4 regions of the Macrococcoides bohemicum genome follow, and region 2 is predicted to be linked to each of the others. Evidence: riboswitches for the same ligand, from Rfam matches in the RefSeq annotation. Region 2 holds a riboswitch; each other region holds the start of a gene.
The links. Region 2 has a riboswitch for S-adenosylmethionine ahead of mtnK (S-methyl-5-thioribose kinase). Riboswitches for the same ligand answer to the same signal wherever they lie in the genome.
Positions count from the first base shown of each region.

Region 1: another riboswitch for S-adenosylmethionine. It lies ahead of HT586_RS01580 (methionine ABC transporter ATP-binding protein); the one in region 2 lies ahead of mtnK (S-methyl-5-thioribose kinase).
Region 3: another riboswitch for S-adenosylmethionine. It lies ahead of HT586_RS09315 (hypothetical protein); the one in region 2 lies ahead of mtnK (S-methyl-5-thioribose kinase).
Region 4: another riboswitch for S-adenosylmethionine. It lies ahead of HT586_RS03255 (methionine ABC transporter ATP-binding protein); the one in region 2 lies ahead of mtnK (S-methyl-5-thioribose kinase).

Region 1 is NZ_CP054482.1:301,189-304,921, forward strand. It holds gene HT586_RS01575 (efflux RND transporter permease subunit) at 1-1,781, shown strand, start outside; SAM riboswitch class I at 1,849-1,954, shown strand; gene HT586_RS01580 (methionine ABC transporter ATP-binding protein) at 2,028-3,038, shown strand; gene HT586_RS01585 (methionine ABC transporter permease) at 3,039-3,701, shown strand.
Region 2 is NZ_CP054482.1:2,195,251-2,198,983, reverse strand. It holds gene mtnA (S-methyl-5-thioribose-1-phosphate isomerase) at 1-577, opposite strand, end outside; gene mtnK (S-methyl-5-thioribose kinase) at 574-1,776, opposite strand; SAM riboswitch class I at 1,859-1,963, opposite strand; gene HT586_RS11460 (HD domain-containing protein) at 2,128-3,423, shown strand; gene HT586_RS11455 (YwhD family protein) at 3,433-3,733, shown strand, end outside.
Region 3 is NZ_CP054482.1:1,799,473-1,803,205, forward strand. It holds gene HT586_RS09305 (hypothetical protein) at 659-1,183, opposite strand; gene HT586_RS09310 (hypothetical protein) at 1,235-1,429, opposite strand; SAM riboswitch class I at 1,601-1,702, shown strand; gene HT586_RS09315 (hypothetical protein) at 1,776-2,018, shown strand; gene HT586_RS09320 (hypothetical protein) at 2,051-2,293, opposite strand; gene HT586_RS09325 (helix-turn-helix domain-containing protein) at 2,568-2,786, shown strand; gene lacG (6-phospho-beta-galactosidase) at 2,866-3,733, opposite strand, start outside.
Region 4 is NZ_CP054482.1:614,977-618,709, reverse strand. It holds gene HT586_RS03265 (MetQ/NlpA family ABC transporter substrate-binding protein) at 1-591, opposite strand, end outside; gene HT586_RS03260 (methionine ABC transporter permease) at 609-1,274, opposite strand; gene HT586_RS03255 (methionine ABC transporter ATP-binding protein) at 1,264-2,280, opposite strand; SAM riboswitch class I at 2,350-2,456, opposite strand; gene HT586_RS03250 (phospholipase D family protein) at 2,580-3,733, opposite strand, start outside.

The sequences.
Region 1 (3,733 bases), 460 kb from region 2:
TGTTCATTCCAATCATGAGTTCTACGATGGTTACAATCGCTGTATTCTTACCATTAGCGTTAGTATCTGGGTCTATTGGTGAAATCTTCAGACCATTTGCATGGACCGTGGTATTTGCATTACTTGCCTCACTTTTAATCGCGATTACTATCGTGCCGATGTTGGCACATACATTCTTTAAGAATGGTATTAAAGGTCATCATGACGATGAAGAAAAGGTCGGAAAGATAGCTGGATTCTATCGCAAGATATTAGACTGGTCATTAAGTCATAAAGCGATTGTATCTGCATTAAGTGTGTTATTACTTGTAGGTAGTCTTTTCTTAACACCGTTCTTAGGTACGTCATTTATTTCTACTGGTGAAGATAAATTATTGGCATTAACATATAAACCGAAACCAGGTGAAAAAGAGGAAGACGTTGTGAAAAAAGGTGAAGCAGTTCAGAAAATATTAGCTAAAAATGATAACGTTGTGAATACGCAATTCTCTGTAGGAGGAGAAAATCCATTTAACCCTATCGCATCTAATGATATGGCGATGATGGTCGAATATAAGAAAGATACTCCGAACTGGGAAGATGAAGCGGATAAAGTATTAGCTAAAATTGCTAAATTAAATCATGAAGGCGATTGGAAAAACCAGGACTTTGCAACAGGTGGTGCAACAAATGCGGTTACAGTAACCGTTAATGGGCCATCAACAGAAGCCATTCGACCAGTCGTTGAAAAGTTAGAAAAAGAATTGAAAGATGTTAAATCGTTAACAAATGTCAATACATCACTTTCAGATAGTTACGATGCTTATACTTTAAAAGTAAATCATAATAAATTGTCTGAATTAGGTTTAACAGCTGGACAAGTTGCAATGACGTTAAATCAACGTAGCGATGATAAAGTTGTGACGAAAGTCGGCGAAAAAGGTAAATCAACAGAAGTTATCTTAACGAAGAAAAAAGAAGATAACTGGACGAAAGAAAAGTTAGAAAACACAAAAATTACTTCACCACTAGGTAAAGTAGTGACATTAAGTGAAGTTGTTAAGATCGAAGAAACAAAAACTTCTGACACGATTAAGCGTGAAGATGGTAATATTTCAGCATCAGTTGAAGGAAAGATTAAAGGTAAAGATGTTAGTAAAGCTACACAAGATGTAACAGAAAAGGTCAATGCTTTAAAACACCCTGATAACGTTGATGTTCACGTTGGTGGGACAAGTGAAGATATTGGAGAAAGTTTCTCACAACTCGGACTTGCAATGCTTGCAGCAGTAGGTATTGTTTATTTAATCCTGGTATTAACATTTAAAGGTGGACTCGCACCACTCGCAATCCTATTCTCATTACCATTTACAATTATCGGAGTAATATTAGGCCTGCTAGCTTTCAAAGAAACATTATCAGTACCATCTATGATCGGTATGTTAATGTTAATTGGTATCGTTGTAACAAATGCGATTGTATTAATTGATCGCGTCATTAACAAAGAAGCAGAAGGATTACCGACACGTGAAGCGATTTTAGAAGCTGCAACGACACGTGTACGTCCAATACTTATGACAGCACTTGCAACAGTTGGCGCATTAATGCCGTTATTATTTGGTGGAGACGGCTCAGTATTGATTTCTAAAGCACTTGCTGTAACGGTAATCGGTGGTTTAGTATCCTCTACGTTATTAACATTGATCGTCGTGCCGATTGTGTATGAATTATTGATGAAAATGCGTAATAAATTTACGAAAAGCAATGCAACAACAGAGCGAGTAACCGTTGTAAATAAATAAAAACTAAAGAATTCATTGACAATTCAAAATTTGAGTACTAATATAAATACCATATTAAAAATTAAATATCTTATCCAGAGAGACTGAGGGAATTGGCCCTATGATGTCTCAGCAGCGGGCTCTTACGAGTACTGTGCTAAATCCAACAAGCTATTATGCTTGATAGATAAGTGACTCATATAATACGTCATTGCTATTAAGCAATGACGTTTTTTTTCTTTGGATAAGGTAAGTGGAGGGAATAGATTGGCGATACAGTTTATTGATGTCAATAAGACATACAGAAGGAACGGTAAGACAACACAAGCGTTGAAAGATATTTACTTAACAATACCAACCGGAAAAATATTTGGGCTTATTGGTTATAGCGGTGCTGGTAAAAGTACGTTACTCAGAACAATTAATTTACTTGAGAAGCCTACGAGTGGTCAAGTGCTTGTGAATGATGTAGATATTACAAAATTAAACAAGCAGAAACTACAAAAAGAACGATTAAACATAGGGATGATTTTCCAGCAGTTTAATTTAATCCAATCTAAGACAGTGGCGGAAAACATCGCATTCAGTTTAAAAGCAGCACATTTCCCTAAGAAACAGTATGATGATCGCATTACCGAATTACTTGATCTTGTAGGACTAACACATCGCCGTGACAGTTATCCAAGAGAGTTATCAGGAGGACAAAAGCAACGCGTTGGAATTGCGCGTGCGCTTGCTAATAATCCTGAAATATTGTTGTGTGATGAAGCGACGAGTGCGCTAGATCCAGAGACAACAAAAAGTATATTAAACTTGATTCGCGATATTAATCAGAAATTAGGGATTACAGTCGTTGTAATTACGCATGAGATGGATGTCATAAAAGAAATTTGTGATGAAGTAGCCGTAATGGATAATGGAGAAATCGTAGAACATGCAGATGTATTTACTGTGTTTTCTAATCCCCAAAGTGATTTAACAAGACATTTTGTAAATGATATCTATCATCTGGAATTACCAGAGCAATATATGAAATTAAATAATGAAGACAAAGAAATTATTACGGTTAAGTTTATTGGAGATAGTGCAGAAAGTGCGTTTATCAATAATTTATATAAGAAATTTAACTGCGATATCTCGATTATTCAAGGCAGGATTGAATACATACAAAATCAACCGATAGGTATATTAACTTTCGAAGTTACAGGTGATATTCAAGAAAGAATCGCTATAAATGAATACATAAAGAAATCAAATGGAATCGAGAGGGTGGCATAAATGAGCGATAAATTTCAAACACTTCTACCAGAATTATATAAAGCATTTTTAGAAACGATTTTAATGTCTAGTATCGCAATTACACTCTCTGTTCTTATTGGATTGCCACTTGGTATCCTTCTTTATTTAACACGCAATCAATTACTATTACCGAATGGACCACTTAACTCGATATTAGGATTTATCGTCAATATCATTCGTTCGTTTCCGTTTATCATTTTGATGGTAGCGATACTGCCATTTGCTACGAAGATTGTTGGGCAGTCCCATGGTCCTTATGTTGCAAGTGTCGCTTTAACGCTTGCCGCTGTACCTTTATTTGCTAGACTTATTGAAACATCTTTAAAGGAAGTCGATAAAGGTGTCATTGAAGCATGTGTAGCTACTGGTGCATCTCTTAAACAAATTATTATGGATGTGTTAATTCCAGAAAGTATGTCAGGGATTTTTCAGGCAATTACTTTAGCGATTATTAGCATACTAGCTTATAGCGCAACAGCCGGTGTTATCGGTGGAGGAGGTATTGGTGACCTTGCCATTCGATATGGATACTATCGTTATGACAACGTTACGATGATAGTAACAGTCATTATACTCATCATCCTTGTACAACTGATTCAAATTACTGGTGACTTTATCAGTAAACGTGTAGATAAAAGATAATAGGTAAAACGAAAGAGTAAAATATAATTGAA
Region 2 (3,733 bases):
GTGCGCCTTGAAATCTCGGTCTAGTCTCATCGCTAAACACTTTAAATTGAATATCTTGAGCGTGTGCTAAATAAAATCCCGCTGTCGCTGTACCTAACGTGCTTGTTGCAAGACTACCTGGATTGCAATGCGTAATAAACGTTGAATTCGGTTTTATGAGTGGTAACGTATGTTTCCCGATACGGTCATTGATTGATTTATCATCTTCGTAAATGTGTTGAGCGAGCTTTTCTAAAGCCACGATACTCTGATTGACATCTTCAGTGATGACCTGACTCAATCGATCAAGCGCCCATAACAAGTTGATTGCTGTTGGTCGTGTGTTGGATAGTCGTGTAATAACGTCCTGCATATAAATTTTAAAGTCTTTATCCCCGTTGTATTGTAAGGCACCGATTACAACACCATATGCTGCAGTAATTCCGATCGCTGGTGCACCGCGCACGATCATATCTTCAATTGCTACTGCTACTGCTTCATAATCTGTGCAGTCGATATACTGTATATCATGTGGTAATTTCGTCTGGTCAAGGAGCGTAAGAACGCCATCTTTGTATTGAATGGATTGTAATGTCATGCCGCAATCTCCTTAAATTCTGTATATAGTGAGAATATAGATGGGTAGATGGATAGCGATTCCGGATATTGAATGAGCGATTTCGCAAACTTAATAAGCTGCACTTCTATCTGAGCGCGTTGCTGCTCAGGTAAAGTCGTTAAATCATTTACTTTAGCAAGTCCGACGATACGACGAATAATTTCAAGTCCACATACTACATAAGCATCTTCAAGCACTGAACGGATATAGCTTGCATAAACTGAAGTTTGTTTCAATGCGACATCTTTCGTCTTTTCCTGTAAGATCGCTAAACTTCTCTGTTTGAATACTTCTAATACATCAGTGATACTTTCGGCAATAAATTTAGCCTGTTCATCTCTGCCAAGCGCTTGCGCATTACTATATGCAAAGAAAAGGTGAGCGAGCACATTTCCGACATCATATCCTGCTGGCCCATAGAAACCGAATTCAGGATCAATGACTTTTGTTTCTGTTTTATTAACAAATACTGAACCTGAATGTAAATCACCGTGGATTAAACTTTGACTTTTATTTAAGAACTTAAGCTTCGCTTCTGCGACTGCAAGCTTTAATGCGTCATCGTTATAAAGTAACTGTTCGACGTATGGAAGTAAGGCACTACTGACCTCATTGCGAGAGAAATTATCGTAAAATGGCTCGGTGAACACGAGATCTTCAGATATCTCGCATAATTCGGGATTTATCGTATCTTTTTGTAAAGCTTTCTTCTCTTTAGCATCAAGTACAAAGTCTGATGTGTTAATCAGTGTCTCAGCCAAATATGTCCCTAAATCAACACCGATATTCGGATAAATATTGCCATCGATTAAACCTTGGCGTAATACTGTGTAATCTTTTAAGTCTTCCATGATGACACATTTCATTACATCATCAATCGCATAAATATGCGGCACAAGTTGTGGTACGATGTCGCCGTGTACTTTGAGTAACTTCCCTTCACGAATTGTACGATCAGTTGATAATTTAAATTCATCTGAAATACGCGCTACGACGCCTGAATGTTTGACAATAATGGACTTGATGCCGTTAGATACACGAAAGACATAATTTAAATTACCATCTCCGATTTCATTTACTGTTAACTTCTCACCGGGGTTAAATAAATTTGTAGTTTCAAGTATGTATGCTGCAATATCAACTTCCTGCATTAAGAAATATGAACTAAACTTAGACAATGGTTTCACCTCAGAATTAATTTTTTCACAAAAAAAAAACGTTTCCCCATATGCACGGGAAAACGTTAGCCATCAGTATCTCTACTTATCTTTCAGCACAATTGTACTGTAGGAATTGGCACCTTTTCCGTGTGGATAGGTTGCTGGACGTCATAGGGCCTAATCCCTCAGTCACTCTTGATAAATAATTATTAAATTTTTTGTTAAGTTGAATATTAAATTAATTAAAAATATAAGTCAATAACTTTCTGAAAATTTTTTGTATTACAAAATTTTTAAAAGCCGTTAATCATTCTATTTTAGAGGCTTTATGATAAAATTTAAGTAATGAAAAAATAAAGGAGAACCACTATGGGCTACCAATTCCAAAAGATGCAGGAAGAGAAGGTATTCAAAGATCCGGTGCATCGCTATGTGCATGTACGGGATCAGTTAATTTGGGATTTAATCAAGACGAAAGAATTCCAGCGATTACGTCGAATAAAACAACTTGGTACGTTATATTTATCTTTTCATACGGCTGAACATTCACGTTTCAATCATTCGTTAGGCGTTTATGAAATCGTACGTCGTATGATAGACGAAATATTTGCTGGACGTGAACATTGGCATAATGAAGATCGTTCGCTCGCATTATGTGCAGCACTGTTACATGATTTAGGCCATGGTCCGTTCTCTCATTGTTTCGAGAAGATTTTTAATACGGATCACGAGCTTTACACACAGCAGATCATATTAGGAGATACGGAAGTAAATCATGTGTTGTCACGCGTTTCACCTGAATTTCCGAAAGAAGTAGCTGCTGTAATCAACAAGACACATCATAATAAGCTGGTCATTTCGATGATTAGTTCGCAGATTGATGCTGACCGTATGGACTACCTACAACGCGATGCTTTCTATACAGGTGTGAGTTATGGTAGTTTTGATATGGAACGTATATTAAGGCTTATGCGTCCGACAAAAGATGAAGTTGTGATTAAAGAAAGTGGTATGCACGCTGTAGAAGATTATTTAATGAGCCGTTACCAGATGTACTGGCAAGTATATTTTCATCCAGTCAGTCGTGGTGGAGAAGTATTGTTAAATCGTGTCCTGAAACGTGCCAAAGTGTTGTATGAGGCAGGATATGCGTTTAAAGAACCACCTAAATATTTAGTGCCGTTCTTTAAATCAAATCAAGTATCCGTTGATGCATATTTAAGACTCGATGAAATGGTGTTAAATTATTATCTGCAGCAATGGATTGACGAAGAGGACGCCATTTTAAGTGATTTATCGCGCAGATTTGTTAACCGTGATTTATTTAAACATTTACCGTTTGATGGTAATCGATTTACGATAGATGAACTAACTGAATTGTTTACTAAAGCGGGCATAGATCCGGATTATTATTTTGTTGTGGACTCGTTTAGTGATTTGCCATATGACTATAACAGACCTGGGATTAACTCGCGTAAACCAATTCACTTAATAACGTCTACTGGCAAGATTAAAGAAATTAGTACTCAATCGGTTATAATCAATAGTATTACAGGTATTCAGAGAAAAGATTATAAAATTTACTATCCTAAAGAAACAATTTTAAATATCGAAGACCTTGAAATTCGAGGTGCAATTATTAACGTATTAAATGAATTAGAATAGGGTGATAATATGGCAGAATTTCAGTTTAATATTATAAAAAATGATCCGCTTGACGGACATAAAGGTACGAATATCGGCTCGATTAGCTTAGATAATGTGGCACCAGTATTTATTGATGTTGCTGAGAAAAAAGCATTTATCGATATCGGTGCGATGCATGCGCGTAGTGAAGTTGAAAAGCGTGTGAAATGGGTGACGGATAAATCTGAAACAGAAGGTCCTGACCAGAAAGAATACTGGCTCGTATGGGTAACGACAGAACGTGCAGAAGTCGGTCCGTATTATGCGGGGGCTACTGCTTGTTATATGG
Region 3 (3,733 bases), 400 kb from region 2:
AAAACGTTAAAGACAATCACTTTATGCATTTTTGATTTTTTGTAGAGGTGATTTACTTGAAGAAGAAAGTTATAACACTCAATATTCTAAATTACTTATTGTATATTGGTTTGATGTTATTTCATATTTACGGAAATAGTATCATTGAATTGGAAGGTATTTGGGTGTACTGCTCAATTGGTATAAGTTCATTAATGATTATTTTTTATATGTTTCATCTGCTGGATAAATATCCTGGATATAAAAAATTATTATATTTTTCACTCACAATTAATTTTTTTAATATTGTAGTATATATGCCAGTGATGTACTTGATATTACTTTCATTCCCTTAATACCGAGGTATCACTTATATTCGATACCTTCTCCATTTTCCTAAAGGTATATCCTCTAAGTCTTCTTTGACTTTCTCTGCAGTTAGATAATGGCTTCAAGGATTAGAATAATACTGAGATAATAGAATTGGTCACCTAGAGCGATGAATTCATAAGGAAATATCTTACTTCCGAAATAATATATTAGTGATAGCGCAATAACCGTATCTAGACTATACATGACGATTCTTAATATAGTTATATGTCTTTTAAAGTTCATTTTAATACTCTTTCTATTTTAAGATTTATAAATATAAATTCTTCAATGAAAATACATTTTAATACTATCCCTGCCACTCCGCTTCTGTCATTACCTCATCATCATCAAAGTCATGCGCATAATCATATTTAAATTCCTGTTTGATCCACGCAATAAGCGCTGTATCTTCAGAAATAACATCAATGAAAAACGGACTTAATCGAATAAACGTTTTATCATTATACAGATAACTAAAAAATGGCATCTTTTCTTTCCTTTTATGATATCTCATGTAATTGATCGCATCTTCTAACGGTAATCCTTTAATACTAATATGCGTAAAATCCTTCTTTAATTCTTCATTGTAGACGATATACTCATTGTACCTTTTGATATCAATAATCTTTCCTAACCCATAATGCTGCGCATTAATGTCAAATCCATTGTATAGCAAATCATATTTGTTTGAGAATTTCTTTAGTAACTTCATATAACTAAAGTATGTAAGTCTAGATTCATAAAACCTTACACGTTTATCATTCTCTACAAACCTAAAAGGTGATACACTTTGATTTAAAATATCGATACCAGCAACTTTAATTGATGTCATGATTCGTCTCCTTATACTTTGTATTAATAGATACAGCATTCTTTCAGATCGTTACGACTGTCTTCCGTTCTCAATATGTGTCGCTAAATTCTTAAAGTACATCGGCATACCGATTGTTAGCAGTAACCCTGCAATGAGTCCGTGAAAACTATCTGGTTTAATATCATAAATTAAAGCAAACCCAATGAATATAAATCCAATGATACTAAGCGCTGCACCAATAAAAAGTTTATGACATGATTTCATTACTTTTATCTCCTCATTTTCTTTTAATTATACTATCTCAATCCATGTACTTTACCTTAAACTTACCTTAAACTTACCTTAAAAATATGGCTCAAAAAATATTACAAAATGATTTCGAAGGGTTCTGAATAAAAAAGTATGGTATAATTAACTTACAAAAAAATAGCTCGTATCTTATTCAGAGCAGGTGGAGGGACTTGGCCCTATGAAACCTCGGCAACAGGCTTATGCACTGTGCTAATTCCAACAAGATGATGTCTTGAAAGATAAGAAGTTCTTACTTAAGCTCTTCTTTCTTTAAGATGAGCTTATTTTTATTGTAAAAACGATTTAAGGAGTGTTTATAATGAGAACAAGAGCAGACGTATTAGCAGAACTCGTAGAGGCACAAATGAAGAAACCGAATAGCTGGGGTTCAAGCATGGCTAGAATGGGAAAGATTTCTCAGCTTAAAAGTGAATTAAATGAATTAGATGCAGCACATTCTACATTTGAATCAAAACCTGAAGAACCAACGATTAATAATGAAAATCGAAAAATTGAATTTGTTATTAACGGTTATAAAGTAACAGTAGAACCGCAGTATTAATGAAAGTGCCTATCAAGCGATAGGCGCTTTTTTTAGTATTTCATCTGATTGTTATATGCAGTCATAAAGAGTAATCCCTTTTTAGTTACTTCAACATTAAGTAAAGTTTCGAACACGTTATCATCGAGTAAGACATTGAACCTGAATTCCACTAAGCCCATCTCAAGTAGGATGAATATGATGTCGTCTTCTTTAAAGTGACCGTAATAGTCTGCATCTGGGTGATCAGTTAATGTTACTAAAATCTTATGTATGCGACCAAGCTCAAAATCCACAGCGTCACCTCCTTTGTATTATGATAGATTAATCATAATATGGGAATTAATACATAAATTAAAAATTTCTAATTTGGAAATTCTGTTCTTTAGAATATCAAATAAACTTATAATAATTTAGTAACACATCTTATCAAAACGCAATATTCAAAAGACAATAACTTTACATTATAATATAAATTTTCATAAAAAAGTGGTTATTTTCCGAGTTGGAAAATAACCACTTTTTCATTTTATTCTTTGTTAATTTCACCTAAAAAAGAGGTGGAAAATATTGAATAACGCAGACATAGCAAAAGCGATAAAATACCATAGAGAAAACCTAGATTATACATCCAAAGAAATGGCACAGCTATTAAATATCGGATTATCAACATACTCAAAGTTAGAAAATGATGAACGTAATATTACTGCTGTTGATCTGTATAACATCAGTAAAATATTTAATATGACGATGGACGAAATAATAACGAAGCAAGGAAGGAGGAAATAGATTATTGGTTTAATGTTTATATATCAAAAGACAAATGGAGTTGCCTACCTAACAACTCCATTTGTAACTTTCGGAATCTTTATTTTATCATTTTTGAATCTGCTAATTCTTTATACCAGTGTGCACTCTTTTTAGGATATCTTTCCTGTGTTTCAAAGTCTACATAGAATAAACCATATCGTTTTTCATATCCATTAGACCAAGAAAATACATCCATCAGTGACCAGATAAAATATCCTTTGACATTAGCACCGTCTTCAATAGCATCAGCGATTACTTCCAGATGTTTTTTAACATAATCAATTCGCGCATCATCATATACAGTTCCATCTACAAATTCATCTTTATATCCTAATCCATTTTCAGTGATATAGATTTTTTTATAGTTTGGATAATCTTTTTTCACGCGCATAATTTGATCGTATAAACCTTGTGGGTAAATCATCCAATCCCAATCAGTTCTAGGGACATCTATATCAAATTCTCTTTGTCCTACCCCTTTTAATTGATATTTAGATCCACCTTTATTGCCTTTAGAATTATGAGTGATTTCTGATTCGCCGTCAAATCCCCTCATCCAATCACTCATATAGTAGTTAATTCCTAAGAAATCATTTAAGTCTTTAGCAGCATCTAGTTCTTTTAAATCTTCATCTAAAATTTCTAGTTTACCACCATTCACTTTAAGAATGTGATTGACACCTTCCATTGTGTGATCAGAATATTGACCAAGATATGTTGCATCTAGAATAAATTTATTATGAATAATATCTTCTAATTCAGCAGCACGTACATCTTCTGGATTTTCTGGATCATACGGATATTTTGTTGGCAAGGCATGCACGACACCTATCTCACCTTCATAGCCATTATCTTTAAATAATTTAACTGCTCTCGCATGTGCTACCATCATATTGTGATGTGACTGAAATACTTTTTCAAAATCA
Region 4 (3,733 bases), 780 kb from region 2:
CGCTGCAACACCATTATTAATGATAGAAACTGCTACATCTTCTAATACACGTGGTGTTTGCTGCGCATCAATCGGTTTGATTTTTAGATCAAGTTTGTTTTCTTCAATTTTGTCTGGTCCACCAAATAGACCGAAGTCACTAGATAACTTAATTAATCCAGCTTGTTCTAATAACTTTAATGCACGCGCCTGATTAGTAACGTCATCAGGAATTGCAATTGTATCGCCTTTTTTCACATCTTTAATGTCTTGAATCTTTTTAGTATATGCCCCAAGTGGTGCAAATACTGTTGTACCTACTACAGATAATTTTAATTTATGATCTTTTTTAAACTGATCTAAGAAAGCGAAATGCTGGAACGCATTTAAATCAATTTCACCTTCAGCAAGCGCATTGTTAGGTGCTGTGTAATCCTGGAATTCAACAAATTCAATTTTTATGCCATCCTTCTCTGCTTCTTTCTTAACAACATCCCAGACTTTAGAGTCCACGCCAGTTACACCAATCTTAACTGTCTTTTCATCTTCTTTACTACCACATGCTGCTAGAATTACGATTAAACTTAAAAATAAAACGAATAACTTTTTCATCTTTTCATTCTCCTTTTTTATAAACGACTTGTATATATGCTTGCTACTTTGTTACCGATAAATTGTGTGATCTGAACTAAAACAATTAATATAAGCACTGTAATAAACATGACTACAACGTCAAAGCGCTGATAGCCATATGTAAAAGCGAGATACCCTATGCCACCAGCACCAACAAGACCTGCTACTGCAGAGAACTCGATGAGTGATACGGTAGTAAAGGTTAACCCTAAAATGAGGGCTCCTGCTGCTTCCGGAATTAATACTTTAAATAAAATATCAAACTTACTTGAACCCATAGACTGCGCTGCTTCAATTACACCACGATCTACTGAAACGATATTGTTTTCCACAACACGCGCAATAGATAATGATGCAGCTAACGTCATCGGAAATATCGCTGCCCAGATCCCGATAGATGTACCTACTAAAAATCTAGTAATCGGAATCAGTGCTACTAAGAAAATAATGAACGGAATCGGTCGAATTGTATTGATGATTGCGTTCAATATCGTATTTAACACTTTATTTTCTAAAATATTGCCCTTACCAGTTGCATATAATAATATACCTAGCGGTAAACCAATGAGTGTTGCCAGTACTAAAGTAATTGCTACCATGATGAGTGTGCTGATTGTGTGCTCTAATATTACTGGCCAGAATGTACTTAAATCAGTTTTCAAATCCTTCTACCTCCCTTACTTCTATGCCGTGCTGTGTTATTTCTGATAAGGCACTTTGAATATTTTGAACATCACCAACCGCTTCGATTAATAAATTCCCAAATAATCTATCAGTTAACTCGGTGATACCGCCATACAAAATATTAAAATCAACATGATTTGCTCTACCAATCTTACTCAATACCGGCTCAAGAATTTGTTCATGATTAAAGATAAATCGATATAGTTTACGATTCGTAACATTAATATCTTTAGGGATGTCATCATTAAGTACACTATGCACAAAACGCTTTGTTGTTGGATGAACAGGTGTAGTAAATAGTTCAAATACCTTGTTACTCTCAACCACTCTGCCCTTTTCCATTACAGCTACTTCATCACAAATTGATTTCACAACTTCCATCTCATGGGTGATGATCACTATCGTGATATTAAGCTTTTCATTGATATCTTTTAACAGGTTTAATATTTCATCTGTCGTTTCAGGATCCAGTGCACTTGTTGCTTCATCACAAAGTAATATATCAGGATTCGTTGCTAACGCTCTTGCAATACCTACACGCTGCTTCTGTCCACCGGATAACTGATTTGGGTAATCATCTTTCTTATCATCAAGACCGACAAATGCCAGTAATTCGTCCACACGCTGCTCGATTTCAGCTTTAGAATATTGTTTCGTTAGCTTTAAAGGATAACGAATATTATCACTGATTGTCTTTGCTTTAAATAAATTAAACTGCTGAAATATCATGCCAATATTTTGACGTTGTTTACGTAAATCTTTCTCCTTTAATCCAACGATATCTCTACCTTCAACATATACATGACCAGAAGATGGCGCTTCAAGTCGATTAATTAACCTGAGTAAAGTTGATTTCCCAGCACCTGAATATCCAACAATGCCGTAGATTTGACCCTTCTTGATTGAAAGCGATACATCATCTAGTGCATTAATCGAACCTTTCTTTGTTTGATACGTTTTAGTCACGTGATCAATTTCAATGATTCCCATTTTTTCTCCTCCCAAAATAAAAAACGTGCACTCAGCTGGTAGCTAAATGCACGTTATACGTCCGATTTATCTGCCAAGCATGAGCTTGATGGAATTAGCACAGTGCTCTAAATTAGAGTCCGCTGCTGAGACTTCATCGGGCCATATCCCTCTGTCTCTCTTGATAAAATAATTATTAATTTGTTTTACATGTTACAGTGAATCAAATTATCTGTCAACAACATTTTAAAAAAAGTTTGAGCTGGGGATTTTTTGGCCGATAAATCCAGTTTGTCGGCCATCAAATACCATTTTTAAAAACTTGATAATCCACTAAACTCCTGAATACGATATATTACTGATTTCAAGAATGAAGGATCCTTCTTTACATCATAATGATCAGTTACATGCGCATAAGTATTATCCCATTTCGCATCAAAATCCTGATCAATCTTAGTAAATACCGGTAAGCTCGATTGTCCAGAAATCATAACATCCGTCTCTAGATTTAAGTCACCGACATTACGTCTTGTTAAATTCGCACTCCCTAAGATTAAAGTCGATTCATGTTTATCGTTATCTTTCAGCAATGTAAATTTCGCATGATACTGTTCACCATGACTCACTGCCCATTTAATCTTGATGTTATCATCCGACTTTGCAATTAACTCGTGTGCAACCGGTTTATTCGGAATGCCAGGTTTTTCTTTACCGAATGCTTCTTTATTTACATCTAGAATTAACTGCACATCTACACCACGTTTACTTGCATTAATTAAAGATTTTACAATATCTCGATCAGCAATATAGAACATGCCCATCTTAATAGAATCTCCATCACTCATTCGACCAATCTCTTCTAACAGCGCAGCTTTAATCTTCCCTTCAGTAACTAGTGTTGTCGTATAATTCATACCATTATTAAATGCGCGTGCATTGATCTTAAAATCATCAACTCTTAAATCTGCACCACTCATATTCATCGCATGTACTTCACTATTGATTAAATCTTCCTGAATCTGACCTCTTACTTTTAATGCAACATTTTGATGATGACCACTCGGATCATGTGGGTTACTTGAAGCAATAATTGCAGTCTTCTCTGTTACTAACGTTTTACGGTGATTGGCTTTCATATTGAGCAATCTACCAAATCCACGAACCGTTACATTCGGTTCATCTTTAGAAAAAATATTGGTAATTAATCCATTCTCATTATTACCAAACCAACGTAATGTTGGGCGCCAGAAACCTGAATATACTGGATTAGAGTCTCGTAAATGAACGAGATTCGTTTCATATAAATTTATTCCATTAGCGCGCAACTTTTTATAATGCGCAGGTGTATAACTGCCGTAGAATGAATTGATCGGGTCAGTTAACATATATATTCTAATATTCGGTTGAGCCTTCTTTTTAGCAACTAATGCATCCGTTAATTGTTCAGTTAATTTAGGAAATTCAATTT